Regions from separate parts of the Alteromonas nitratireducens genome, predicted to be linked through region 3. Evidence: predicted binding sites of a transcription regulator. Region 3 holds the regulator's gene; each other region holds the start of a gene.
What was found. Region 3 encodes LexA, which represses DNA repair genes until DNA is damaged. Its sites were predicted from a motif close to TACTGTATNNNNATACAGTA; they were not measured.

Region 1 (3,235 bases), on a different contig from region 3:
ACCTGTTCCTTGCTCATGCCAATACGCAGTTTTTCTACATCACGCTCGTCGAGAAAGTTGCCCTGTGGTACGTCAATGCGATAAATCCAGTTGGAACAAGCGCCTGTCGCCAGAGCCAGTGTGAGTACAAATAGAATTCGATACAGCTTCATTGGTGAGTTGATTCCGTCAAATGCGTTGGTTTTTTGTTGTGTTCTTTGCATAGCAGATAGAACACGCACGCTATTACGAGTGCGCGTTCGCATGCTACCTTGTCCACTATGACCAATCAACCGCTGATTAGTTCGAATCGGCGCTTTTCAGTAACTCCCTGGCATTTGCCAGTGCCGACTCTGTCACTTTGTCACCCGCGAGCAGTCTGGCAAGTTCGTCAATTCTGTCCTGGCTGGTCAGCGGCAGCATTTGCGTTTCTGTACTTTCGCCGTCAGTCAGTTTGGTAACAAACAACTGATTATGCGCCTGTGCAGCAACCTGAGGCAGGTGCGTTACACAGATAACCTGTGCACGTTTGCCCAACTGACGTAACAAGCCACCCACAATAGAGGCGGTTGGCCCGCTGATCCCTGTGTCGACCTCGTCAAATATCATGGTTGGGGTAGCGTGCTGGTCGCTGGCAATAACCTGAATAGCCAGACCAATTCGTGACAGCTCACCGCCGGAGACCACTTTATCCAGTTTATCCATTGGCTGACCAGGGTTGGTTGAGACCTCAATGTTTACGGTATCCAAACCATGTGAAGCGGGCTTTTGCGCGTCGTCATAGAGCACGTTAATCGCCAGCTTAGCGTGTGGCATGTTCATACTGCGAATCTGTTGTTCAATTTCCCCAGCCAGTGCCACTGCGGCGTCCTTCCGGCTTTGTGAGAGCTGAACGGTTGCCGCCAGATAGTCTGCCCTGGCATCGGCTACCTCATCTTCCAGTTCATTCAGACGGCTTTCCTGATCGCCCAGTGCACTGAATTCAGCGCTCAGTGCTTCGTGGTGCGCGGTGAGCTTTTCGGGCGCAACCTGATGTTTGCGCGCCAGTTCCATTGCTTTGCTGAAGCGCGCCTCGACCTGCTGCAGACGAAGGGGATCAATTTCAAGATCATCACAGTAGCTTCTTAACTCGTGGGCGGCTTCCTCAACCTGAATAGAGGCATCATTCAGCATGGTCAATATTGGCGAGAGGGTTGCGTCATGCTCAGTCAGATCAGACAGGCGTTCAATGCTGTTCTGAATAATACTCAGCGCATTACCTTCATCACTTTCATACAACTGATAAAAGCTGTGCTGTGCCTGTTCCAGCAAACTTTGTCCGTTACTCAGCCGCTTATGTTCGGTTTCCAGCTCTTCAAATTCGCCCTCAGCCAACGCGAATTCATCCAGCTCCTGCACCTGATAGGTAAGCAGTTGCAGTCTGTCCTCGCGTTGTTGCGCCGCGTCTTTTAACGTAGTCAGCTGACGCTGTTTGTCCCGCCAGCACTGAAATGCGTTGCTTACGGCTTCGCGCACCGCACTGTTATTTGCATACGCGTCGAGTAACGCACGCTGATAATCTTCCTTAAGTAACTGCAGGTGGGTGTTCTGGCCATGAATTGCCAACAGCGTCTGACCAAACTGCTTTAGCTGCTGCAGTGACACGGGAGAGCCATTGATAAACGCCTTCGAGCGACCTTCAGTAGAAATGACACGACGAATAAAGCAGGTGTCTTCTTCATCGGCATGTAGCTCGTGTTCGTCCAGAAAGGCTGCCGCTTTGTGGTTACCTTCCAGGGTAAAGTGTGCAACGATTTCTGCCTTACTGGCGCCTCGTCTGACTGCGCTGGCATCGGCACGCTCACCCAGACAAAGGCTGAGCGCATCAATCGCAATGGATTTACCTGCACCGGTTTCACCGGTAATTGCGGTGAGCCCATTTTCGAGGTTAACCTTCAACTGTTTGACGACAGCAAAATTACTGATAGAAAGATGCGATAACATACAACCACTCGATGTTTATACAGTAAGTGTAAATATATACAGTATTTGCTGTATGTAAAGTGAAGTTTTTATCACATCATTTCATTTTTTCGAACGCCTGCGGTTAATCCGGTCTGACTGCAATCACTTCAATTTCGACCAGCATACCCGGTATAACCAGGCCGGCAATCTGAAAGGCCGAGCGGGCGGGCAGGTCAGGCTGCTCGTCAGTACCAAAAAACTCGGTGTAGGCTTTCATAAAACCGCTGAAGTCCATGCGGCCATCGTTGGCCGGATCGCCGACCAAAAATACGGTCATTTTAATGACATCACCCATGTCCATGCCTTTGTTTTGCAATGATGTCTGGATTTTTTGCAGCACATTGCGGGCCTGGTATTCGGTATCGCCCCAGTACTCGCGCGAGTTTTTTTCTGCATCGGGCTGTTGTGGACTGGGTACATTACCGCTTTCAAAAACCAGCCCGTTTACCTCGACGGCGGATGCAATGGGAAAGGTGCTGTTATTCGGCAGCGGGTAGCGCTTTACTTCCTTCGCAAGTACCGGACTGCAGAGGGTAACCATTAATAAAAGTAACCAGTAAACAGACTTCATGGGTTCGTGTCTCCGTTGTTGAGGGTGTTAATGTAAGTCACTATGTCCAGCGCATCCTGTTCAGACGTGATTGCGCTGACCGCGGCGCGCATCACCTGACCGTCAGTATCATCACTGTGGGTACCCCGGTGACCGGCAGTAAAGCCGGTAAGCTGGCTGAGCAGATACCAGTCAGACTGACCCGCCAGTGGCGGCGCATGCGTGGCCGCATTGCCTGCGCCAGACGGGCCATGGCAGGCAGTGCAGGCGGCGTAAAGTGCCTCGCCGCGTTTTTCATCGCCCGTTACCAAAGATGCTGACGCACGTTTGGGCTGCGCAGCAATAAAGGTGAGCGCATGGTCGATGTCCTCTTCGCTTAACATTGCGGCCACAGCGTGCATATCCTGCGTGGCCGACCGGGTGCTGTTTACGCTACGCCAGTTCTTCTTAAAGCTGTGAAGCTGGCTGCGCAGGTACCAGTCGGGTAACACGCTGAGGTTAGGGGCTTCCAGCGACGGGTTGCCCTGCAGATAACCGCCGTGGCAAACCGGGCAGGATGGCGGCTGCATGGGTTGATCAGCGCCCAGCGCATAGCTGCTGATGGCATAACACAGTAGTAACAGGCGTTTCATACGGGTCTTCCCTGGGTGGCAATCTGCCGCGCTTCGATATCCCGCAAAACATACCAGGCCGATTGCACAG
Region 2 (3,235 bases), on a different contig from region 3:
GAAGGTGGATGAACAGCAGTTTCCCGGATTACAGCAGAAGGTGGACGAACGCCTGGCTCACATCAACAAACTGATGTCGACGTATGACACCACCTCTGAACTGTCACGCTTTAACCAATATCGTTATACCGACAGTTTTGCTGTATCAGAAGAAACGCGACTGGTTGTCGAAGAGGCGCTGCGGTTAGGGCAACTGAGCCACGGCGTACTGGATGTAACCGTCGGGCCGCTGGTGAATCTCTGGGGGTTTGGCCCCACCAAACGGCCTGAGAAGATCCCGAGCGACGACGCCATCGCTGCAGTACGGGATTATGTAGGTCTGGATAAGTTAGCGGTAACGGCTGATGGATTAAGAAAGGCCCACCCAATGCTGTATGTTGACCTTTCAACCATTGCTAAGGGCTATGGGGTAGACGCTATCGCTGAACTGTTTGAGCAATTGGCTATTGATAATTATCTGATTGAAATTGGTGGCGAGATGCGGGTGAAAGGTCAGCGGGGTGATGGAGACCCATGGCTGATAGCAATTGAAAAGCCGGTCAGTAACGAACGCGCGGCGCAGAAAATTGTCTCAATTGGTACCAATGCAATCGCGACCTCGGGGGATTACCGCAATTATTATGAAGAAGATGGTGTACGGTATTCGCACCTTATTGATCCGCGAACGGGCAAACCGATTAACCATAACCTGGTGTCAGTAACGGTGGTACATCCGTCATCGATGACGGCTGATGGCCTGGCAACTGCCTTTAATGTTATGGGCTGGGAGCAGGCCAAAACACTGGCTGAGAAAGAAGATCTGGCGGTGTTTCTTATTCGTCGCACCGACGATGGATTTGAAGAGTATGCGTCGTCAAAATTTGATAAACTTGTCGACGTTCACAATTAAGGGGTGATCTCATGTCTACATTTCTTCTTGCGTTTGCCTTTTTCCTGGTGATGGTAGTCGCCATGGCGATTGGCTATTTATTACAGCGCAAGTCTATCTCGGGAAGCTGCGGTGGTCTTGGCGCGCTCGGTATTGAGAAAGCCTGTGATTGCCCTGAGCCGTGCGACCGTAAAAAAGCGCGGATGGAAAAAGCAGAGGCCAGAGAGAAAAAGCTTAAAGAATGGCAGGAAAACCAAATCCTCTGATTCAGTGAAAACCGGGCATCCAGCCCGGTTTTTTTATTGTCGCTGATAACCTGACACAGCGCGCCCGTCCCGACACTGGTCTGTTGCAGTCAGACACCGTATAATTCTGTATAGATATACAGTGGTAGGGGGCAAAATGCGTAAAATTATCCATATTGATATGGATTGCTTTTATGCCGCAGTAGAAATGCGTGAAGATCCGTCGCTCACGAATATCCCTATTGCCATTGGCGGTAGCGCCGACCGCCGGGGCGTTATCTCTACCTGTAACTATCCAGCCCGCAAATATGGCGTGCGTTCGGCCATGGCAACTGCCTATGCCCTGCGCTTGTGTCCCGACCTGAAGCTGGTTAAGGGACGAATGGAATTGTATGCCGCAGAATCGCGAAAGATACGGGCGATTTTTGAAGATTACACCGATTTGATAGAGCCGCTTTCACTGGACGAAGCGTACCTTGATGTCACAAACACGACGCTGTTTGGCGGCAGTGCCACACTGATAGCACAGGATATTCGCAGACGTATCAAACAGGAGCTTGGCCTGACAGCGTCTGCCGGTGTTGCGCCCTGTAAATTTGTCGCCAAGATCGCCAGCGACGAGAATAAGCCCGATGGCATTTGCGTGATTACGCCGGATAAGCTGGATAGTTTCGTGAGAACGCTGCCCCTCAAGAAAATACCGGGGGTCGGTGAGAAAACCATGCAAAAGCTTCAGCGGCTTGGACTGGCTACCTGTGAAGATGTCAGGCGCTATCCGTTTGAACGTATACAAAAAGAATTCGGAAAGTTTGGCAGTGTGCTGTGGGAGCGGGCACACGGCGTCGATGACCGGCCACTGTCGGTAAGTCGTACTCGCAAATCCATCGGTGTCGAGCGAACACTCAGTGATGATATCCATACGCTGGAGGAATGTCAGAGCATACTGCCTGTATTACTTGAAAAGCTAACCGCCCGCATCACTCAGCACGAGAAGCGCACCGGCAAGACCATTGCGGTAAAAACACTGGGCGTTAAACTGAAGTTTGCGGACTTTCAGCTTACCACCGTTGAGCACCGCGGTGTGACCGTCTCCCCGGAAGGCTTTGATAGATTATTGGAAGAAGCCTGGCTGCGAGCAAACGGTCGTGGAATAAGGTTAGTGGGGGTGCATATTGGCCTGGCTGCCCCTGCCACAGATTTACAATTACGATTGCCACTGGAGGAAGTAAGACCATGAGCAGCGAAAACATCAAAGCGGGGCGCTACCGGCACTATAAAGGGAATGATTACGATGTCATTGGGGTTGCTACCCATTCAGAGGACGAAAGCCGGCTGGTTGTCTATCGGCCATGCTATGGGGAGCGTGCGTTGTGGGTCAGGCCGCTGACCATGTTCACCGAAATGGTCGACGTAGACGGACACGCGGTTCCCCGATTCGCGTATGTTGGAGAAACACCGTCATCGGAGTGATCTGATAGACCGTGGGTGTCATATACCTTTTGGTGTTATTCACAGTGAAGGTAGTCAAAACGATGTTTCGAAAGCAGATTTCCAGATGGGTGTTGCCGGTATTATTGTCAGCGTCGGTACCGGTAATAGCGGAAGATGACCGGTTTGCAGATGTGCAGATTGAATCGACTGCACTGCGCGGCGCCGTGCATATGCTGACCGGGGCGGGCGGCAATGTTGGCGTATCTGCCGGTGATGATGGGGTCCTCATCATTGATGATCAATATGCGCCCATGGCAGAGAAAATTGCCGCGGCGTTAGGTGATCTTGGCACAGATAAACCACGTTACGTGATCAATACCCACTATCACGGGGATCACACAGGCTCAAATGCATTCTTCCATGAGCACAAAGGTGCGACTATTTTTGCGCATGAAAATGTGCGTATTCGACTCGCAGGGGACGAAAACTTCAGTGAGGCGGGTCTGCCGGTCGTTACCTATCAGGATGGCATAAAACTGCACTTCAACAACGAAACCCTGCACGTGATGCACCTGCCAACCGGGCACACCGACGGTGACAGCGTGGTGTGGTTCGAGGAGCCGGATGTGCTGCATACCGGTGACCTGTTTTTCAACGAGCGCTTTCCGTATATCGACCTCAGTTCAGGTGG
Region 3 (3,235 bases):
CGAACCACAGGTAGAGTGTACCGATGTCTTTATGGTTGGTTGTAAACAGCCATCGGGTTATGCCCTTTGGAATATGATCATGATGGTCGTGATCATCGTGACTGTGCGCCGCAGTATCCGGCGTAATGGTATCTGTCGCTTTACTCATGACGTTCTCCTATTTTCCGGTGGCTACAGCATTCACATCTTTAGGCTGAATAACGTCGCCGGTGTTGTTACCCCAGGCGTTTCTTTCGTAAGTCACCACAGCGGCAATTTCTTTTAAGCTCAGCATGTTGCCGAACGCCTGCATGGCAGTCCCTGACTTGCCGTGCAGTACAATATCAATGTGACCGGGAATGTCTTCTGTCGCGATCTTGCTGCCTTTCAGAGCCGGGAATGCGCCCGGCAACCCTTCACCATTCGGCATATGGCAAGCCGCGCAGGCTGCGTTGTACACCCGTTCACCCACTTCCATCAGCTCTTCTTTTGACATGCTCATCGCCAGCAGGCGCTGTTCTTCTTCTTTCGCCTGACGGGCAATTTCTTCCTGCTCACCCATCCAGGCTTCAAATTCAGCCGGTTCTTTCGCCACTACAACAATGGGCATAAAGCCATGGTCTTTTCCGCACAACTCTGCGCACTGACCACGGTAAACACCGGGTTCATTGACCTTGGTCCAGGCTTCATTGATAAAGCCCGGGTTAGCGTCTTTCTTCACGGCAAAGTCAGGCACCCACCAGGAATGGATAACGTCGTCAGAGGTGATCAGGAAGCGCACTTTTTTACCGGTTGGAATGACCAGCGGGCGATCCACTTCAAGCAGATAGTTTTCGCCTTTGGCGAACTTGTTTTCAATCTGTTCGCGCTGGGTAGCCAGTAACGAGTAGTATTCGACGTCACGGTCCATGTACTTGTAGTGCCACTTCCACTGCGAACCGGTGACCAGCACGGTCATATCCGGGTTCTCGGTGTCTTCCATCGCAATCAGTGTGCGTGCCGCAGGCACCGCCATGAAAATAAGGATAAGGAAAGGGATCACCGTCCAGGCAATTTCCACTTTCACACTTTCATGAAAATTCGCTGGTTTATGCCCGCGTGATTTGCGGTGCAGCAAAATAGAAATGAACATCACGCCGAACACCACGACCGCGATAACCACGCAGATAGCAAACATCAGCATGTGCAGGTCATACACCTGGCCGCTGATATCCGTCGCGCCCTGGCGCAGGTTCAGTGCGCTGTCGCCACCTGCGGTATCCGCCGCAAAAGCTGGCAGTGCAGCCAGTAACGCAAAGCAGGCCATGATTCCCTTAGGAACACTCGTTATCAGTCGTTTCACTCAGCACCTCCGTGATGGGTAATCCGGCCGCACTTGCTCCCGAATATCCCCTAAAAATGAATGTCGTCAGGCTTTTGTAAAAATTAGATTTAGCCTTTGTTATTATATTGTTAACTACTGACTAAGAATTACGCAAAGTGAAAGGTGAGTCTAGCTTTTTCTGTTAAAAAACCGACAGTGTGGCGAATATTTAATCAATCAGGGGGAAAGTAGCGCGACATTGCACAACGGCAGTGCAGTCTGTTTTCATACCTGGGAGGTACTGGCTTAATAAAACAAAGGGAAATATAGGAGATAAAGCGCTGCCGGCAGGGGGATCATGGCCGGCAGCGTATCAGGTTACATCCAGTCAGCGTTTCTGATAACGCCAACCGCAATGCCCTCGATGTTGAACGGCTGGGTTGCCAGGTCGACTTTGATCGGAGCAAACTCTTCATTCTCAGCATGCAGCAGCACCTCACGGCCGCGTTTCTCAAGTCGCTTCACGGTGACATCTTCGTCAACCCGCGCCACCACAACCTGACCGTTGTGCACGTCAGTGGTGCGATGCACCGCAAGCAGGTCTCCATCCATGATGCCAATGTCTTTCATGCTCATGCCGTTCACCCGTAACAGAAAATCTGCGTGCGGATGGAACAGCTCGGGATCGACTTTGTAATGCGCCTCAATGTGTTCCTGTGCAAGGATGGGTTCACCAGCGGCAACACGCCCGATTAACGGCAGCCCCTGTTCTTCTTCCACATCGGTGTCCAGTTCCATATTCAGACGAATACCACGCGAACGACCGGGCATCATTTCAATTACCCCTTTGCGTGCCAGCGCCTTCAGATGCTCTTCGGCAGCATTGGCTGACTTAAAGCCAAGCTGACGGGCAATTTCAGCACGGGTTGGCGGCATGCCAGTTTCCTGCATGGTGGTTTTGATCAGCTCGAGTACTTCAGTTTGACGGGGGGTAAGTGGACGCATAAACAGCCTGTTTTTCTATACAGTTACTGCGCAGTATAGCGAGGGCAGCGAAAATGGCAAGCGCTTGTCACTGACAAACTAAGATTCACTTTCTTACACACAAAGCGGTAGCGTAGGTACACAACATCATCAGTGTGAGAGTGGCAGTGAAACGAGCGTTGTCGTTGTTATTACTGTTATTGCTTGCCTGCAGCGCGCCTTTCATGGCCGGCGCAGCAACCAAGGTGCGCTTTTATGGCGAAGTGTCGGCCCCCTTTTACTGGGTTGATGAGCAGGGCAGAGAACAGGGCGCCAGTATCGATCTCGTCAATGCCCTGATTGCCGATGCCGGACTGGACGCGACCATTGAGCATCTACCCTGGGCACGCGCCTATTATGAGGCAACACAGCATCCGAATGTCATCCTGATGTCGGTACTGCGCACGCCACTGCGTGAAACCGAGTTCCAGTGGCTGGGTAAAATTCAGGATGTTCGCGCGTCGCTCATTTCTCTGTCTTCACGCCACGATCTGATAATTCAACATCTTGATGATGCCCGCCGCTACCGGGTTGGCACCATTCGCGGCTATGGCTCAGCGCGTTACCTGCTGGAACAGGGCTTCACCGAAAACAACAACCTGGTCCTGGCACACAGCACCGAGCAGTTATGGACATTGTTGTTCACAGGCCGGATTGACATGGTGCTGGCGAATCTGATGACCGAGCGGTATGAAATCCAGTCCATAGGCTTTGATCCGAACCAGGTAAGAGAAGTTTACAATGTTGTGCCGCTCAATCTGACTCTGGATATGGCCACCGGTCACCTCACGACACCACAAATGGTGAAACACATCACCGACAGTCTGGCAGCGATTAAGGCCAGTGGCCGCTTCGATGCCATTATGCAAAAATGGGGGCTGTCTTCAGCTCGTTCTGACCCGACAAAAAAGTGATCGAATTCGCTTACTG

Region 1: the regulator LexA is predicted to act here: its motif matches at 1,987-2,006, upstream of recN (DNA repair protein RecN).
Region 2: the regulator LexA is predicted to act here: its motif matches at 1,239-1,258, upstream of dinB (DNA polymerase IV).

Annotation. Positions count from the first base shown of each region.
Region 1 is NZ_JBFNPK010000008.1:126,636-129,870, reverse strand. Features, by position in the region: gene AB1N33_RS09285 (outer membrane protein assembly factor BamE) at 1-152, opposite strand, end outside; gene recN (DNA repair protein RecN) at 280-1,962, opposite strand; gene AB1N33_RS09275 (RidA family protein) at 2,066-2,554, opposite strand; gene AB1N33_RS09270 (c-type cytochrome) at 2,551-3,165, opposite strand; gene AB1N33_RS09265 (flavin monoamine oxidase family protein) at 3,162-3,235, opposite strand, start outside.
Region 2 is NZ_JBFNPK010000020.1:32,916-36,150, forward strand. Features, by position in the region: gene AB1N33_RS14650 (FAD:protein FMN transferase) at 1-889, shown strand, start outside; gene nqrM ((Na+)-NQR maturation NqrM) at 901-1,134, shown strand; gene dinB (DNA polymerase IV) at 1,271-2,350, shown strand; gene AB1N33_RS14665 (DUF1653 domain-containing protein) at 2,347-2,583, shown strand; gene AB1N33_RS14670 (MBL fold metallo-hydrolase) at 2,646-3,235, shown strand, end outside.
Region 3 is NZ_JBFNPK010000005.1:96,469-99,703, forward strand. Features, by position in the region: gene ctaD (cytochrome c oxidase subunit I) at 1-148, opposite strand, end outside; gene coxB (cytochrome c oxidase subunit II) at 158-1,285, opposite strand; gene lexA (transcriptional repressor LexA) at 1,661-2,287, opposite strand; gene AB1N33_RS06495 (substrate-binding periplasmic protein) at 2,428-3,219, shown strand.